DNA from 3 places in the Oceanobacillus sp. FSL K6-2867 genome. Region 1 is predicted to be linked to each of the others. Evidence: riboswitches for the same ligand, from Rfam matches in the RefSeq annotation. Region 1 holds a riboswitch; each other region holds the start of a gene.
What was found. Region 1 has a riboswitch for S-adenosylmethionine ahead of NSQ77_RS02865 (acetyl-CoA C-acyltransferase). Riboswitches for the same ligand answer to the same signal wherever they lie in the genome.

Region 1 (3,285 bases):
ATTTTATCAGAAGGTATCCTTTTTGCGTGCAAAAATACTGGAACTCCTCAACTTATTGGCGAGCAGCACTCTTTTTAATTCTGGGGGGGGGGTTCCAGCCGCTTTACTATCTTGCAATTGCATTCGCATTTAAGTAATATACTCGTCCTGTATCATTGTCAGTTGTCTTGTACATTACTTGTCCTGCATAGTGTGCATAGTCAGTCCAGCTATCCCAATGATTACTTCTGGTATCTACTAAGTGTTTATACTCACAAACCTCATAGTTTCCTGCTGCTCCCACATCTGAACCGTTATCTCCAACAGCACTAACTAGTCCAAAACTAGAAACTGTGGTGCCAATTACTGAAGTGGCTGTTTTATTTGATGATACCCAAGATATAGATTGTGATAGGGATTTTGCAATAATTCCTTGTACAGAAGCAAATCCTAATACCGCCAAAGCAACAGCTGCTACCTTCTGATCACTTTCAGCTTTTCTTATTGCTTCTGCTTCTGCGTGACTAACATTCTGAGTAGAACACGTGACTTTAGGATCATGATGACCTCGTATTTGAGAAGTTCCATTAAATCCATCAGCGCTAGGAATTTCTGCAGCTAAAATATTGATTGGCATAGCACTAAAAATAAGAGTAAACGACAAAATAATAAAGATAACTTTTTTCAAAAAAACCCTCCTCATATTAATTGACAAAATTTGATAATTCCAATACGTTAATAATTCTAACAATTTTATATATTAAATTAAATGGGGAGAAAGTCTTGAATTTATAAAATTAGGGTGAATAATTATGCCTGAAATAATAAAACAACTAATCAAGCTGTTACTTAATTAAAGGCAATTTAATATAGTTTAAGTAAGTCAACTGTAATTATTAATTTTATGATGATTATATTTATTATTGTTAAAATAATGTTATTCCTATATATTTGACATATACTTGGGGGGATTTTAATGGTTGTAGATAATAAAAAAAAAAGATATGAAGTATTAGATAATTATATATTGAAGATAAAAATGTTGTTTGGTCCTTTAATTTTGCTAATTGTAGCATTTATAGACATTAGCAATACTATCATTTATTTTTTAAGTGCATTTTTATTGTTATTAATTATTTTTCAATCGATTCTTAATTTCAAAATGCATAATAGATTTAAGAAATCATTCTTGCTTGAAATCCTCATAGTATTAGTAGCTATCTATGCTATAGTTTTTCGTCTAACATAATTTTTTATAGTGGTTGATGAAATGGAATACACGCTCACCTTGTTCCCAACAATAATTATGGATGTTGCCGATATGTTTGAAATGGCTCTAGAAAATCCTGTAACTGATCTGTGACTGCTAACCAAAATCAGATGAAAAACCAATCTCTACAAGAAAAATAAAAAAGCCTGTACTCCTTGATACACAAGGGATACAGACCAACGTGTTAGAATGATTCCGATTGGACTCGAACCAACGACTTCTACCCTGTCAAGGTAGCGCTCTCCCAGCTGAGCTACGGAATCGTATGTATTATTCTCAACTTTAACTATACTTGCAAAATAGAAGGCTGTCAATAGAAGCTGTTTAGTTACGTTTACAAAATAACTATTGACCTTCTGTTTGCGTTCTGTTAATATTGCAATAATTTAATAAACGAATATATTTCAACAATAAAACAAAATAACAGATTACTCTTATCACGAGTTGGCTGAGGGATTTGGCCCTATGACGCCCGGCAACCGCCCCTTTAGGGGGAATGGTGCTACTTCCAACAGACAGAAATGTCTGAAAGATAAGAGGGGGAATCCGCAATAGTTTATGATTTCAACCCTCTTTCTTTGGAAAGAGGGTTTTTTTATGGACAAAATGAGCAGATTTATAGGAAAGGATGAGGCGTTATGAATACGGTGATTCTAGAAGGAGTAAGAACACCTTTTGGGAAGTGGAAAGGATTTTTATCTGGATTAGAGGCAAAAGAGATAGGAACTTTAGCTGTTAAAGAGTTAGTGAGACGAGTACCTGAGGCAAAAGAAGCTGATGGGACAATACTTGCACAGGTGCTTCAAGCGGGGCAGGGTCAAAATCCGGCTAGAAGAGTTGCGAAGGATGCCGGTGTATCGTTATCTGTTCCTGCAGTTACTTTAAACAATGTATGTTTAGCTGGATTAGCATCCATTTCCGACGCTGTCCGCCGTATTCATTTTGGCGAAGGGGAATTATATATTACTGGTGGATTTGACTCGATGACAAATGCCCCGTACACTGCTCCGATTCGTAAGGAGCTGTCGATGGGATCCCTGCAATTTACGGATACATTAATAAACGACGGATTATGGTGCTCGTTAGCAGATGATTCGATGGGGGTGCTGACGGATTTAAAAAATAAAGATTTTAAGATTAATAGACTAGAGCAGGATCAATACGCACAGTTGTCACAGGAACGAGCTGCTGAAGCGCTGGAAAAAGGTCGCCTGCAAGATGAAATTGTTTCAATCAAACTTAAAGGCAAAACCTTCTCTAGCGATGAAGGCATTCGCCTCAATTCGAACATAGAAAAATTAGCAACATTAAGACCGGCGTTTGTTGACGACGGTACAATCACAGCGGGAAATGCGTCGCAAATGACAGATGGCGCAAGCGTTGGCATTGTTTCATCCGAAAAGAAAGCGGAGGAGCTTGGTAAAGCGCCGTTAGCTCGTATTCTTGGTTGGGCTGAAGTCGCGGGGCCAGATACGAGCCTACATACAAAGCCTGCCCAGGCAATCAAAGCAGTTTTAGAGAAAACGAACCTAACATTGAGCGATATTGATTTATTTGAAATCAATGAGGCTTTTGCAAGTGTGGTTATCGCAAGCTGCCGTGAGCTTGGAATTGGCTATGAAAGAGTGAATGTTAATGGTGGCGCAATTGCAATTGGTCATCCGCTTGGCGGAACGGGTTTTCGACTTGCCTTAACTCTTGCAAAAGAACTTAAACGCCGTGGTGGTGGAAAAGGTATTGCATCTCTCTGCGGTGGCGGCGGTCAGGGAATGGCTCTATTAATAGAAGTTCCAAAAAGCTGGTAAAGCCAAAACTTAGTATAAATTATGGAACAGTATGTGAGCAGTTCGCCTTGTATTAGACGAGGTGGGTCTATAATAGACGGAAGATTTCTACAAACGGAATTTTTAAATGAATGACGTAATTAGGAGGATGACAATCATGATATTAACGTATTTTATATTGCTTGCCTTATTCTGGGCAGTTGGTTTAATCATATGGAAAAATTATTATCCAAAAGAGGGAAAGGAGAATAA
Region 2 (3,285 bases), 1.2 Mb from region 1:
GGTCAGTAATATTCATACATGGATTGGAAGGCGTTTCAATATAAATCGCTTTGGTATTCGATTGAATAGCACGTGCTGTTTCATCCAAATCAGTCATATCGACGAAGGTATGATTAATTTGATATCGTTTCAAAACCTCTGATACAAAACGATAGGTCCCGCCGTACACGTCCCCTGTTACTAAAACATGATCACCAGCAGAGAGCAATAAAAGCGCAGAAGAAATGGCTGCCATACCAGAGGCAAATGCAAATCCACGTGTCCCATTTTCAAGTTCTGCAATTTTATCCTCCAATGCTTGACGTGTCGGATTTCCTGACCGGCTGTAATCAAATGGACCAAATGAATCAAAGCTGTTTTGGTGAAAAGTAGATGAAAGGTAAATCGGCGTATTTACTGCACCAGAGCCTGCTGCAACTCGCTGTGATCCATGAATGAATTTCGTTTCCACATGCCGCTTCACTTGATTCATTTTTCACCCTCCTCGTTGAATTTGGATAAAGCTTGCTGTAAATCTGCTTTTAAATCCTCGATATGCTCCAGACCTACAGAGAAACGGAGCAAATGATTGCTTATTCCCCGACGAATTCTTTCCGACTCTGGTATGTCCGCATGAGTTTGTGTTGTTGGATATGTAATAAAGCTCTCTACACCACCAAGACTCTCGGCAAAAACAATTAAATTTAGAGCTGATAGAAATGGATTCACCCACTGTTCCTCTTTAAGAGAGAAGGAAAGCATGCCACCCTTATTCGGATAGAACACATCCGTAACTGCTGGATGTTCTTTTAAAAATCTTGCTATGCTTTGTGCATTTCCCTCATGTCTTTCTACACGGAGCGCTAATGTTTTTAATCCTCTAATAAGTAGCCAGGAATCAACAGGGGAGAGGACTGCACCAGTAGCATTATGATTTTGGGATAACTTTTCACAGGTCTCAGCACCTTTTGCAACGACTAATCCAGCTAACACATCATTATGTCCGCCAATATACTTGGTCGCACTGTGGACAACAATGTCCGCCCCTAGCTGTAGTGGCTGTTGTAAGTATGGTGTTAAAAAGGTATTGTCAACGATGAGTAGAAGGTTGTGCTTCTGTGCCAATTTTGCATAGCTAGGAATATCAATTTCCTGCATTAAAGGATTGGTAGGTGTTTCAATAAAAAGAGCCTTCGTACGCTTATTGATTAACTGCTCTGTTTTTTCAATTGTTTCAAACGTATCATAGGTAGTCTCAATCTGGTAGGTGTCCGCATATTGTTCGAAAATCCGATAGGTTCCACCGTATAAGTCTTCTGGTGCAATGATATGATCACCTGTACGGAACAGAGATAGGACTAATTGAATAGCTGCCATTCCCGAGCTACAGGCAAACCCTGCATCACCAGATTCTAAGTCAGCAATACCTTCCTCTAAAATAGTTCGAGTAGGATTTTTCGTTCTTGTATAATCATATCCTGTTGATTGTCCAAGCCCTTTGTGCTGATAGGCCGTAGATAAATAAATGGGCGGATTAATTGCCCCTGTTTTTTCATCACTCTTATTCCCTAGCTGTACGAATTTCGTTTGTAACCTGCTATTTGTCATGTTTTAGCCTCCAATAGAAAATTAAAAAAGAGCAACCCTCCGATAAGAAGATTGCTCTTAATAGCACAGCATTCTTCTTATCTTCTAAACAACTTGAATAGTTGCTTACTGGAATTAGCACCGGACCGTTATCGGCTGGTTGCTGAGACATCAAAGGGCCAGTCCCTCCGTCTCTCTGGATAAGAATATAAATAGATTTATGTAATTTTTCAAAATTATATTAGTAATACCTTACATTAGAAAAATAAAAAAAGCAAGGGGGATTTCACTTTTTATCTTTGTACAGCAAAAAAGCTAAGTCAAGATGAAGTCAATGACTTAGCTTTTAGTATTGTTGCTACCTTTTTCGTTTGTTTTTCTTATTGTCTAAGTTGAGAAATTCACTGTTTTCACTAGCGAATTCCGTATCATTACCTTGTTTATTATGTTTATTGCGATTGTTTTGTTTTCCTTTATCCTTGTTGCGATTTTTATTTTGCTCAGACATCATCGCACCTCCTGTAAATATTCACGGTGATTTAATATCACCAATGAAGCTAGTTTAACCATTCATGAGTAATTTATAAGTATTATATAAAATACAGGTGGTGGATTATTAATACTCGTTAACCTAAAAAAGGAAGTACATCAGGACATGCCAATCGAGCTGCCATTTGCAGATGGTTTTAACTGTAGATGCGGATTATGATCAGCAGTTTATTTATGGATTGGAAGTTATTCTAATTGGCTTTGAAAATATGTAAGTATGCAAAAAATCCGACCCAGTCTATGCAAATGATTTTGATGGAGATAGAAAAGAAGTATTTTTTAACCATAATAATGCTGAGAGCATTTATATCATATAAGAGAGAAAATTAAAATTGGTTGAATTAAAATAAAAACGTAATAGAAAGTGGTCATCCAACCAATCTAAGCCATATACGGGATAGGAATCAATTAGAAAAAAAGGGCAATCTATGGCATAATGAGATATCGAACGAATGTTTCTAGTAGAGGAGTTAATAGAGAAAAACGAACGGCTTTGGCATAAAAGGAAAGGGGATGAATTCGAAATGGGAGTCCGATTAATACTTGCAGAAAAACCATCCGTCGCAAAAAATATTGCAGACGCATTGAAAATTAAAACAAAAAAAGATGGCTATTTTGAGGGAGATAACTATTTGATCACTTGGGCGTTTGGTCATCTTGTAGAGTTATACGATGCGAAGGACTATGATGGTAAAATGCGAAGCTGGAAAATGGATAATTTTCCTTTTATCCCTTCTGAATTTAAATATAAAGTGAAAAGCAATCCGCGAAATCGAGCACGAACAGATGGCGGAGCTGCAAAGCAGTTAAAGATAATCCACTCTCTAATGAGAAGAAACGATGTGGAGGCAATTATTTCAGCATGTGATTATGATCGAGAAGGGCAATTGATTGGAGATAGTATTATCTATCGTGGTGGTACGAAGCCGAAAGCCATTGTGCATCGTCTGCTTTTAAATGAATGGACACAGAATGAAGTTCTGCAAGGGTTAGAAAATCTTAAACCGAACAGCGCAATGCAGCCATTGCGAGATGCAGGAATTAGCAGACAATGGGCCGATTGGGTCATAGGTATTAATCTGACATCTGTTGCAACGTTAAAATACCAACAAGGAAAAAGCAAGGCGTTGAATATAGGCAGGGTTCTCTTGCCAACATTAAAAATAATCT
Region 3 (3,285 bases), 1.2 Mb from region 1:
TACCCCTATTTACTGAACGATAAACTTTCTATCTATTTAGAAATTTTATCATGTTAGTTTCTTAACTGTTGGAAGCAACGTATTCCTGCTCCTCTAAAACTACTGCTCCTCGCTCCTCTAATCTCACAAACCGTATAGCCGCTATGAAATAACTCAATACAGCTACAAACATAAACAGCCCAAACAATCCATTATTATACGCCTGTTCAAAATATAAAATATTCACCAGTGTAAAAATAACTCCTCCAGTTAACCCCACGTAACCAAAGCGATCTGTTTTTCGCAATGTTAGATTCGTTCTTCTATTAGCCAGTGTTACCAACGTAATTGTCAGGATATTAATCGAGCTTCCAATCCAAACTGGGTGTATGTTTAAATAAAATTCCTGTGGATGCCAGCCGCCCAGGTAATACCATAACAGACCACTAGAAAACCCTGTGAACAATGAAGCGACAACAGCTCGCTTTGTTACTACAGGCCAGAATAGCGCAGCTACTACTGGTGCAAACGTTGCACTGTTTCGTATCGTCCAAGCAAATACATTCCACCATGCGGATTGCTCTGTTCGCAATAAGCCAAAAGCAATCATCAGACCAGTTAAAAGCAGCAGCGAGATTTTCGTATATTTAATAAGCTGATCTCCTGTTGCATTTGGTTTAATCGCACTTCCTACATCACGCCCAAGACTTGTCGCACCTGAGAACTGACATGGACCACCCCACCCAAGTGCACAGCCCCATACACCAAGGAAAAACAAACCTACCAATGGAGCAGGCAATACTTCCATCAGATACTGCGGAATCGCAATAAGTCCAGTGGATGCATTCGGCACAACGGTAGCAGCAGATATTCCGAAGATAACTCCACCGACTATAAATGGAATCGCCATGAATCCTGCCATGACAAGTCCTTTTTGACCCTCTTCTGGCGAGCGGGAGGACAATGCCATTTGGAAAGCAGCCTGAGCCAGAATGACGTTTACTAGAAAAGTACCAAACCAAACGACAATCACTTGCAGACCGACACTTCCAAAGTTAAACATTTCTGGACGGTCCATGTTCAATGCAGCTAAACCTGAAAATCCTGGATTGATGAAAAAAGCAATAAGTCCAATCACGATCATTAATCCGAATGCAAACATGTTCATCGTTTGTGTAAAAGCAATGGACCACATGCCCCCAGCTTGCAGATAGATAAAAAGTAAAATAGCAGTAAACGCAACGGATAAGCTTAATGAAATACCTGTAAACACATGAAATGCTGAAGCAAATGCGATTGCAGTGGCAACAGACCACATTGGAAATGCGAATGCTGTTATGGCTCCCGATAAGCCTTTTGCCGTTCTTCCATATGTATCTCCTATCAGGCCAGAAACTGTTACAAGCATCTTTTTCCGGAAAGAACGTATAATCAACAAAGCAATAATAAATATTTGAACCATTTCCGCTACTCCATACCAGATTGCGGAAATACCTGTTAAATAGGATAATTCCAGAATAGAAATGAATGTGGATCCTGAAAATAACCCAGTTATACAAAACGCAACAATCCATTTATTAAAATTCCGATTTCCAACAAAATAACTATCTTTCTTTGTCACACGCCTTTTAGCAATTTGTCCTGCAGTAATTAGTGCAAATGTATATCCTAATGCCAGTATAATTGTCCATACACCATATTCTGTCACAATCAGTCACTCCCTTAATATTTAAATCACCTTATTACAAACCACCAATATTCAATTACAAAGCCAAAACAAAAACCCCCTTCCATAAGAAGAGGGTAGATAAATTCAGGGCACCTCTTCTTATCTTTCAGACCAGTGTCTGATGGAATTGGCACAGTACTCATAAATTGAGCCCGCTGCCGAGGTATCAAAGGGCCATGTCCCTCCACCTCTCTTGATAAGAAGTTCAACTATTCAATTGTATTAAAATTACACCTTAATAACGGAAAAGTCAATATTATTTTAAAATAACATTTACTCAACTCTCTATCATTCGATTGTCACATTACTAAGTAAAGGAAGCTGCTAGATAAAATCCATTTATTTCGCTAATGTTAAAAAAGCAGACCTTTTTACAGGTGCGTTGGTTAAGATAATGACTCGTATTCAGCAGAAAGTTGTAACTATCCTTTCGACAAATGTCTCCCTGAAAATGCAGTTAAACACAGCAGTGGGGATTAATGTCACTTCATTTACAAAGGAAGCAATAACCACCAATAAATTAATAAACATTAGCACCGTTTGCTATCAGTATATTACTTTAAGCGTCAGCATTCTGCACAATTTCATGCATAATGAACAATTTATCCAATTCCAATTTGTTACTTTTCATACTATAGTAATGAATTAAACTTTATGAAAGAGAGGGTAGTTGTATGAAATTATATGTAGACCCAGGCCATGGTGGATCAGATACAGGAGCAAGGGGCAATGGAATAAATGAAAAAGATATTGTTTTAGATATTGCTCTTCGAATTCGTAACATTTTACTAGCTGATTATGAAGATGTTGAAGTACAAATGAGCCGTACAAATGATAGCAGTAAGAGTCTAGAACAGCGAACAAATGAAGCAAATTCTTGGGGAGCTGATTATTACTTGTCTATTCATTGCAATGCCTCTAACGGCTCTGCTAATGGATATGAAGACTATATTCACAGTAGTTTATCCGATTCTTCACAGACTGCTGCATACCGAGCTAGTTTGCATACAGAGATAACTAAAATAAACAGTCTAACAAATCGCGGAAAGAAAAAAGCAAATTTCCATGTTTTACGTGAAACATCAATGCCAGCACTCTTAACAGAAAATGGATTTATTGATAACACACATGACGCAAATTTAATGAAACAATCTTCATGGCGCGAAAATGTTGCACTAGGTCATGTGAACGGCTTAGCGAAAGCGTTTGATCTTCAGAGAAAGGAAAATGATTCTGAAGCCATTTATAAAGTAATAGCTGGTTCCTTCCAATCAAGAGAAAACGCAGATAAAAGAGTAGCTTACTTGGATTCACATTGTATCGAGTCATTTGTTACAACCATTACAGTTTCTGGTGAGCAATGGTACCGTGTTCAAGCTGGTGCTTTTTCGAACCAAAAAAATGCGGAGAGTCGATTGAACGAGGTCAAAAATGCAGGAATTGAAGATGCCTTCATTATTACTGAAAACGAAGAAGATACTTCTGGTTATTCTATATTAGGACAGATTTTTCTAACATCAGAACTAATGGATCAGTGTGTTAAAGATATCCATCCACATGCTATTGAGCTAGGAATC

Region 2: it holds a riboswitch for S-adenosylmethionine, as region 1 does, so the genes downstream of both, NSQ77_RS18260 (methionine biosynthesis PLP-dependent protein) here and NSQ77_RS02865 (acetyl-CoA C-acyltransferase) in region 1, are expected to answer to the same signal.
Region 3: it holds a riboswitch for S-adenosylmethionine, as region 1 does, so the genes downstream of both, NSQ77_RS09085 (sodium:solute symporter family protein) here and NSQ77_RS02865 (acetyl-CoA C-acyltransferase) in region 1, are expected to answer to the same signal.

Annotation. Positions count from the first base shown of each region.
Region 1 covers NZ_CP150144.1:618,462-621,746, reverse strand. Annotated here, with positions in the region: gene NSQ77_RS02880 (hypothetical protein) at 107-667, opposite strand; gene NSQ77_RS02875 (hypothetical protein) at 956-1,228, shown strand; tRNA gene NSQ77_RS02870 (tRNA-Val) at 1,440-1,512, opposite strand; SAM riboswitch class I at 1,681-1,788, shown strand; gene NSQ77_RS02865 (acetyl-CoA C-acyltransferase) at 1,888-3,054, shown strand.
Region 2 covers NZ_CP150144.1:3,787,654-3,790,938, forward strand. Annotated here, with positions in the region: gene metC (cystathionine beta-lyase) at 1-472, opposite strand, end outside; gene NSQ77_RS18260 (methionine biosynthesis PLP-dependent protein) at 469-1,587, opposite strand; SAM riboswitch class I at 1,662-1,773, opposite strand; gene NSQ77_RS18265 (hypothetical protein) at 1,925-2,074, opposite strand; gene NSQ77_RS18270 (DNA topoisomerase) at 2,640-3,285, shown strand, end outside.
Region 3 covers NZ_CP150144.1:1,830,824-1,834,108, forward strand. Annotated here, with positions in the region: gene NSQ77_RS09085 (sodium:solute symporter family protein) at 62-1,687, opposite strand; SAM riboswitch class I at 1,805-1,911, opposite strand; gene NSQ77_RS09090 (N-acetylmuramoyl-L-alanine amidase) at 2,383-3,285, shown strand, end outside.